2 regions of the Brenneria izadpanahii genome follow, and region 2 is predicted to be linked to the other one. Evidence: riboswitches for the same ligand, from Rfam matches in the RefSeq annotation. Region 2 holds a riboswitch; the other holds the start of a gene.

Region 1 (4,428 bases), 1.4 Mb from region 2:
CACGGCCGATTGCCGGCATCAGAGTACCATAAGCGAGGGGATGGCGGTTAACGCCAGGCGTTCCGGCGCGAAGGCCAGTACCGAACTGAGCCGCGTCATTTCGCCGATGACGATGAATGCGGGCGCGCCCAGATTTGCCAACGTTGAGGCTTTCGCCGTCGTCAGGCGCTTTCGCCGGTAAGTGGGATTGTTTGCTGAGCAGGTAGGCGATTACTCGCCCCATCCCTGGGGAAAGCCTTTCAGCAACGTGAAAGCTGACGGGGATAAATAATCAACTCTGGAAACTCTGTTTCAGAGAAGCCATTTCAATCACAAAGCGGTAATGCACGTCACTCTTCAGCATGCGCTCGTAGGCGGTGTTGATATCCTGCATGTTGATCATCTCAACGTCACAGCTAATGCCGTGTTCGGCGCAAAAGTCCAGCATTTCCTGTGTTTCTTGAATACCGCCAATCAGGGAGCCGGCAATGTTCTTACGGCCCATGACCAGCAATCCGCTGTGTACCGTCGGTTCAATCGGCTCAATCAGCCCGACCAGGATCAGCGTGCCGTCACGCGCCAGCGTGGCCAGATAGGGATTGAGATCGTGCTGCATCGGCACCGTATCAAGAATGATATCGAAAGTGTTGGCGGCGGTTTTCATCTGCGCGTCATCGGAGGAGATGATCACGCGGTCCGCGCCCAGGCGGCGCGCTTCCTGCTCTTTGCCTGGCGAACGGGTGAATAGCGTGACTTCAGCCCCCATGGCTTTGGCAAACTTTAGCCCCATGTGTCCCAGTCCGCCCAGACCGACAACGGCGACTTTATCGCCCGGTCCGACATTCCAGTGGCGCAGCGGCGAGTAGGTGGTGATCCCGGCGCACAGCAACGGCGCGGCGGATTTCATATCCAGCTTATCGGATAGGCGCAGCACGAATTTATCGGAAACGACGATACGCTCGGAATAGCCGCCGAAGGTCGGCAGGCCATCGTGACGGTCGACCGCGCCGTAGGTCAGAGTCATACCTTCTTCACAATACTGTTCCAGGCCGTCTTCACAGGCGTCACACTGTTGACAGGAGTCCACCATGCAGCCGACGCCGACCCAGTCGCCTTGTTTAAATCGCGTGACTGATTTACCCACGCCAACGACCTTGCCGATGATTTCATGTCCGGGGACGAGGGGGTAATGGCTGTTTTTCCACTCGTTGCGCGCCATATGGATGTCGGAATGGCACACGCCGCAATAAACAATATCGATGATTACATCATCTTCTCGCGGATCTCTGCGGACAAACTGATGTGGAACTAACGGGCTGGCGGCATCAAGCGCAGCAAAACCACGTATATTTTGCATTCGATTTTCCTCTCCATTTATTGCACAACATCAAGGGATTGAATCCTGGATCCAGTATGATGCATATCTTGATTAATGGGGGTATGAATTTGTGATGAGTTCCTACGGCATGGTTGAGCGGCATAACGGACGATGACAAAATTTTGCTATTTGGCCTTCGTCATACCGGCCTGAATAGCGAGGATTTTCGCGATGAAGAGAACAATAATTTGTTATTCCGGCGCGAAAAGGGGCATCGTTAAAAAATAAAGTTCGCCATTTTTTTGCTATGAAAGGGCTATATTGAGTTTGAGCGCAAAGCGATCTTATAAACTTCATCCTTATGAATACCGCCGTCGTCATCCCTGAGTCGGCAGGCGGGAATGACGACTATTACCTTATGTAAAAATATATAACAGATATATAAACGTTAATGTGGTGTTAATAAAAAGATAAAAGTGAAATAGCCATGATATCGCTGTCAGGTAAGAATCTTTTCAAATGATTCTGCTGGGAAGGGGGTGAAATTCCCCCGCAGCCCCCGCTGCTGTGATGCCGACAACCCCGTAAAAGCCACTGATCGTATGATTGGGAAGGCGCGGGGGAGGTTGACGCTAAGCCAGAAGACCGACCTGACAGTCTGTATGTATATATTCAACTCCTTCGGTGGGAAGCGGGTTGTCATCCGATGCGTGCATCAGCGATGCTGGCTGCGCGTACTCTTGTGACACTGCATTTCCCGGCCGAAACGTCGGGATTTTTTATGTCAGGCTTCAGTGAAAAAAAACCGGATCGGACCGGGACGGATAAAAAAGCCTTCGTGATCGCCGGCACCGGCAGCGGCTGCGGCAAAACCACCGTCACGCTGGGGCTTCTGCGGGCGCTGATGCGGCGCGGGCTTGCCGTCCAGCCCTTCAAGGTCGGGCCGGATTATCTGGACAGCGGCTGGCACAGCGCGGTATGCGGCGTAGCTTCCCGCAATCTGGACGCCTTTATGCTGCCGCCGGCAACGCTAAACGGTTTATATAACCAGCATATGCGTCATGCCGATGTAGCGGTAATCGAAGGGGTGATGGGGCTGTATGACGGTTACGGCGCCGATCCGGACTATTGCAGCACGGCGGCGATGGCGAAGCAGCTGGGGTGCCCGGTGATTTTGCTGGTGGACGGCAAAGCGGTATCGACGTCGGTGGCGGCCACCGTGATGGGTTTTTGCCGTTTCGATCCGGCGTTGACCATCGCGGGCGTGATTGTTAATCGCGTCAGCTCGGCGCAGCACTACGCGCTTATTCGCCACGCCATTGAACACTATTGCGGCATCCCGGTGCTGGGGCGGCTGCCGGTCATGGAAGAGGTGACTTTGCCTTCCCGTCACCTCGGTCTGATCCCGGCGCAGGAACAGGCTAATGACGATCTCCGCTGGCGGCAGTTGGCCCGGCAGGTGGAAGAAACCATCGAAGTAGACCGTCTGCTGGCGCTGTGCGGCAACACGGTATTCCCCGACGGCGAAGCGCCCGCTTTGCCGGCGCCCGAACTGGCCGACGGTCTGACGCTGGCGCTGGCCGATGACGAAGCCTTCAACTTTTACTATCCGGACAATCTGGATCTGCTGGAGCAGGCCGGGGTACGTATTCAGCGTTTCAGCCCGCTTTACGATCGCCAGCTTCCCGACTGCCGGATGATTTATATCGGCGGCGGCTATCCGGAAATCTACGCGCCGCAGCTGGCGGCCAATACCGCGATGCACCGCGCCCTGCATCGGGCGCATCAGCGCCGGATCCCGCTGTATGCCGAATGCGGCGGCCTGATGTATCTGGGATCGGGGCTGACTACCCCTGATGGACAGCGTCATGCCATGACGGGGATTCTGCCCGGCGAAAGCCGGATGGGAAAACGGCTGACCCGCTTTGGCTACTGTCAGGCGCAGGCGAAGCAGGATACGCTGCTGGCGGCGGCGGGCGAGATCCTGCGCGGTCATGAATTCCATTACTCCGATTTTTCCACGTCGCTATCTCCCGTCTTCGACTGCGCCAAATCCCGCGACGGCGCCGTGATCCAGCAGTGGCAGGGCGGTTATCAGCTCGATCAGACCTATGCCGGCTATCTGCATATTCATTTCGCCCAGCGTCCCGGCGTGCTCGATCGCTGGCTTTCCGCCGCCCGGAGGCCGCTATGACCTTGACGCTGGCGGCCTGGCTCGTCGCTTTTTTACTTGATTATTGGCTGGGCGATCCCCCGCATTGGCCGCATCCGGTGCGCTGGATCGGCAATCTGATCGCCTGGCTGCAACGGGGCATTCGCGCCTGCTGCCGCAGCGAACGGGCGCTTAAGCTGGGCGGCGGATTGCTGTGGCTGGCCGTGGTGGGCATCGCCTGGGGAGTCAGCTGGGGCGTTTTGGCGCTGCTGACGGCGATCCAGCCGTGGCTCGGCTGGCTGGCGGAAGTGTGGATGATTTACACCTGTCTGGCGGGGCGTTGCCTGAGCGATGCGGCGCTGGCGGTTCATCAGGCATTGCGGCACGGAACGCTGGAAGAGAGCCGCCGACAGCTCTCATGGATCGTCGGGCGCGATACTTCGCAGCTTGAAAAACCGCAAATCACCCGGGCGGTGGTGGAAACCGTGGCGGAGAACAGTATCGACGGCGTGATTGCGCCGCTGTTTTTCCTGCTGCTGGGCGGCGCGCCGTTGGCGATGGCCTACAAAGCGGTGAATACCCTGGATTCGATGGTGGGTTACAAAAATTCGAAGTACCGGTCGATCGGCTATGTTTCCGCCCGGATGGACGATCTGGCGAACTATATCCCCGCCCGGTTGGGGTGGCTGCTGCTGAGCGCGGCGGCCTGGCTGCTGAAGGATGATTACCGGCAGGCATGGCGCATCGGCTGGCGCGATCGTTATCAGCACTCCAGCCCCAACTGCGCCTGGTCGGAAGCCACGGTAGCCGGCGCGTTGGGGGTACGGCTTGGCGGGCCGAACAACTATTTCGGCGAGCGGGTGGAGAAACCCTGGATCGGCGATGAACGCCGGGAGATTACCCTGAACGATATCCCGCGCAGCATCAATTTGATGAAGGTCGCTTCCTTACTGGCCTTGATGCTGTTTAGCGCCGCGTA
Region 2 (4,428 bases):
CTGGATTGCCGTAACAACGCTGAGAACACGTTCGATAATAAACTGCTGAGGCTTTTCGCCGTAAGGAAATGCCTCATTGTCGAACGCATAGATATAGTGAAGATCCGGCAATAATTGCCGGATTTCATTATAAACAGACAACCCGCCTACGCCGGAATCAAACACCAGCACGGTAGGACGGGCAGGCAGGTCAGAAGGTATAGCTTCCGGTGAGATAGTATTCTCGCCCTGCCGTACGGTAGCCATATGCCGTCTCATAATCTTTATCAAACAGGTTGGCGATTCTACCACGAACCGTTAGTTGGGGGGTTATCGGATATGAGGCGGAAAGATCGACCGTGCTGTAGCTTGGCAGGCGGCGTTGTTGAGCGTTAAATATACTTGGGCTGTTATCGTATCGTTTGCCGGTGTACTGATAAACGATATCCATATCAACATCAAACATGGTCCAGTCAATCTGGTATGAGGCTTTTTGCTTAGCGCGACGCGCCAACACGCTATTATCCGAGTCCCGTCGAGGATCCAGGTATTCTAGCGTGAGACGATGACTAAATATCCCAGTATCAACGTTACCCGTCCACTCCACGCCTTTTATGGTCGCTTTATCCGTATTGAAATACTTGCTGGTGGCAAAATCGTAATCAATCAGATTATCAACCTTGTTGCGGTAAGCGGATAAACGCCATGACAACGGCCCGGTAAGCCCTTCCAATCCGGCTTCCCACTGAGACGACTCCTCTGCCTTAATATCTCTATTACCCCAGGTGCCGTATATCTGACCAAAAGCCGGAGCGCGAAACGCGGTTCCGTACGACACGGTGAAGCGATAGCCCGGTATAAATTCCCAGCCAGCGGCGCCCTGCCAGGTATTATGGCGATTATATTGGCTGCTATCGTCCGTCCGTACGGCGCCTTCTAATGTTACCTGATCAAAGTATTGTTGCTGGGCGGTAAGATAGAACCCAGTGTTTTCACGCGCATGTCCTTCATTGCCCGTGCCCGGCTTGTTCTCTTCCCTCCGCCAGTCAGCACCGGCGCTCACCGAACCATGCGCTATTTGTAACGTATTGCCCCATAATACGCTGCGCTGCGTCACTTCATTCAATGAGTAGCCGGGGGCATAGTTCCCTTGGTCGGATTCGAAATTATAATCTTTATATGTCTGATAACTTGCAATAAATTGCGATGAAAAATCGTTATGTTGGAATCGCAGGCCGCCATCAAAATTCCGGCTGTATAGCTGCCGCGTATCGCTGCTGCCGGCAGAGGTTTGATCGTAATCGGTCTTATTGCCGTAGCCATAGGAGCGCACAAAACCGGACACAGAATCATTGAATCGCTGTTCTATGCTTCCCCAAAGAGCCTTGCTACGAAAGCCATCGTCATCGTTATCGGCTGGAACGGATGACCTAGGGTAGACATTGAAACCCTGTGTTTCCTCAAAAGATCCGGCCAAACTTAACGCGGTATTATCTCCGATATGCTGACGAATGCTGCCATCATAGATTTGATATTTATGCGAACCCATGCCCGCTTCCAGTTTTCCGCCATCCGTCTCTTTTTGAGTAATGATATTAATTACCCCGCCGATGGCTTCCGAGCCATAAACAGCCGAGCGAGGGCCGCGGATATATTCAATACGCTGCACCAGCGTCATCGGTATCTGATTAAAATCAACGCTACCGATCACTCCCGGCGAGGCCATGCGAACCCCATCAATCAAGACGAGCACATGACTGGAATTGGTTCCGCGAATAAACATCGACGCGCTTTGCCTCATCCCCCCGTTCTGCGCGATATCCACGCCCGGCAGACGGCGCATAACATCCGTCAGGTTTTTTGCCTGCCAGCGGTCGATATCTTCGCGGGTAACGATATCTACCGGGGCAAGAACAGAAGAAACGGGTTGAGGAACGCGGTTAGCCGTAACGACGATATCACCGTCACGCTCTTGAGATGAATCCGTATTGTCTTGCGCCCAGACGGGAAAGGCCGTGACAGAGAACACTGTCGACAGCAATATTTTTTTATTAAGCATTTATCGAGCATCCAAACGATATAGAGGATGCCGCACTACCATGATGAATAGCACGCGATGATCATGGTCACTGCGACGTATACCGGCAGGTCTTCGGGCTTGGGGCCGCTGTTACTTTGATTCCCGAAACATCGTTCGTGATCGCCATGATTCGCAATAAACGTTGGTAACAACCGTTCGTAACAACAAAGAGCGATGACTTCCCATCTTTAACAAGACAGTGTCTGCATCATGCTATCGCTCTGACTACCCTTACCGCTGCGCGTCAGCTCCAGATTCACACTGGATTCCCTTTTAACTTGTAATAAAAGGCCGGATTTTCATGCTACGATCGCGCTACTCGGAGGTCTAGTCTCTTATTTCATTACAGAGTAATAACATTGTAAAGCTGGACTTCCCAGCCGGATTACCTGGATTTTCCGGCCAATATAGCCATTTTTGATGCCGTTCAGATGAGAAAACCATGACGCCAGAGAACTTGCCCGTTGAACAATACGACAACCAGTTAGCACAAAAAACAGAACGTCTTAGCAACATGATGGCATCATTTAATGCGCCTAAACCTGCTGTTTTTCGTTCCCCCGCCAGCCATTACCGAATGCGCGCAGAGTTCCGCATCTGGCATGACGGCGACGATCTTTACCACATCATGTTCGATCAACAGACCAAGCAGCGTATTCGCGTCGATCGGTTTCCGGCGGCCAGCGAATTGATAAACCGGTTGATGCCTGCATTGATCGCCGCTCTGCGGCCCAATCCTATTCTGCGTCGCAAACTGTTCCAGATTGATTATCTTTCCACCATGAGTGGCGAAGTAGTGGTTTCCATGCTGTATCACCGGGCGTTGGATGATGAATGGCGGCAGCATGCCGGCGCGCTGCGCGATGAACTGCGTACGCAGGGGTTTCAATTGCAACTGATTGGCCGCGCGACAAAAACCAAGATCTGCCTGGATCGGGATTATGTCGACGAATGTCTGCCCGTCGCCGGGCGCGATATGATTTACCGGCAGGTTGAGAACAGCTTTACCCAACCCAACGCGTTCATCAACATTCAAATGCTGGAATGGGCGCTGGACGCGACAAAAGGTTCGACGGGGGATCTGCTGGAGCTGTATTGCGGCAACGGAAATTTCTCACTGGCGCTGGCGCGTAATTTTGATCGCGTGCTGGCGACCGAAATCGCCAAGCCGTCGGTCGCCGCCGCGCAATACAATATTGCCGCCAATCACATTGATAACGTGCAAATTATCCGTATGTCGGCGGAAGAGTTTACGCAAGCCATGAATGGCGTTCGCCCGTTCAAGCGTTTACAAGGCATCGATCTGACAGACTATCGCTGCGAAACCATTTTCGTCGATCCCCCGCGTAGCGGGCTGGATACGGAAACCGTCAAGCTGGTACAGGCTTATCCGCGTATTCTTTATATTTCCTGCAATCCCGAAACGCTGCGCCATAATCTGGAAACGCTGACGGAAACTCATCAAATCAGCCGGCTGGCGCTGTTTGACCAATTCCCCTACACCCACCATATGGAATGCGGCGTGCTGCTTGAGAAACGCCAGTAATCATGCGGCAAGGCAGGTGGTCTTTACTCGCCTGCCGTACGTCATACCTCCGGGGCGTCATTCTCTTTGGCGGATTTCCGGGCTTTTAGCTTGAAGCCGATCCAGAACACCAATGCCACGCACAGAATTGAGGGCACAAAGTTTGAGCCTATACTGGGATACTCAACGCGCACGATCGCGCTGTAGAGCAACAGCCCCAGTAAAAAACAGGCGGCCACCAGCAGGGGAGCCTCTTCCGACATACTGCGGCTCATATATCGCTGGTGAAGGCAATAGATGGATAAAATCAGCGTAATGATGGGAAATATCGAAAACGGCACCAGCGCGCTAAACAACGCAGAAAATGAACCGTTAATGGATAAACCCGCGACCAACGCTAAAATCAGCGTACCTTTTTCTCCATAATGGTAGGATTGTTCTGTCATAGCTTTTCTCTTCTCTATAGCTGTTTATACCCTTCCATTTTCCAAGCCGGCTTCCGGCGCGCTGAAATCTATCGGGTATATACCAAAAATTTACGACATACCTGCGTGGCTATCCTGCTCTTTGCGATACCAGTAGTAGGCGCCTTTGGAAATCATGCGCAGTTGCAATACCAGCCTCTCCTCCAGTTGTTTCCGCTGCTCCAGGCCGACATCCAGCGCCTCCGCCCCGGCGCTGAAAACAATGATGACCATCGCTTCCGCCTGCGCTTCCGCAAAACTGCGTGGAATATGATTTTCGACTTCCAGATAATCCGCCAGTTCAGCAATAAAATGCTGAATCTCGCGCGCGACAGCGGCGCGAAACGCGGCGGAAGTCCCCGAACGCTCGCGCAATAACA

Evidence for each region. Region 2 has a riboswitch for cobalamin ahead of btuB (TonB-dependent vitamin B12 receptor BtuB). Riboswitches for the same ligand answer to the same signal wherever they lie in the genome.
Region 1: it holds a riboswitch for cobalamin, as region 2 does, so the genes downstream of both, HC231_RS16050 (cobyrinic acid a,c-diamide synthase CobB) here and btuB (TonB-dependent vitamin B12 receptor BtuB) in region 2, are expected to answer to the same signal.

What each region holds. Positions count from the first base shown of each region.
Region 1 covers NZ_CP050854.1:3,596,342-3,600,769, reverse strand. The annotation lists gene HC231_RS24165 (hypothetical protein) at 19-141, opposite strand; gene HC231_RS16055 (NAD(P)-dependent alcohol dehydrogenase) at 272-1,336, opposite strand; cobalamin riboswitch at 1,782-1,965, shown strand; gene HC231_RS16050 (cobyrinic acid a,c-diamide synthase CobB) at 2,079-3,491, shown strand; gene cbiB (adenosylcobinamide-phosphate synthase CbiB) at 3,494-4,428, shown strand, end outside.
Region 2 covers NZ_CP050854.1:5,018,715-5,023,142, forward strand. The annotation lists gene murI (glutamate racemase) at 1-246, opposite strand, end outside; gene btuB (TonB-dependent vitamin B12 receptor BtuB) at 191-2,038, opposite strand; cobalamin riboswitch at 2,106-2,371, opposite strand; gene trmA (tRNA (uridine(54)-C5)-methyltransferase TrmA) at 2,502-3,605, shown strand; gene HC231_RS22485 (YijD family membrane protein) at 3,647-4,030, opposite strand; gene fabR (HTH-type transcriptional repressor FabR) at 4,121-4,428, opposite strand, start outside.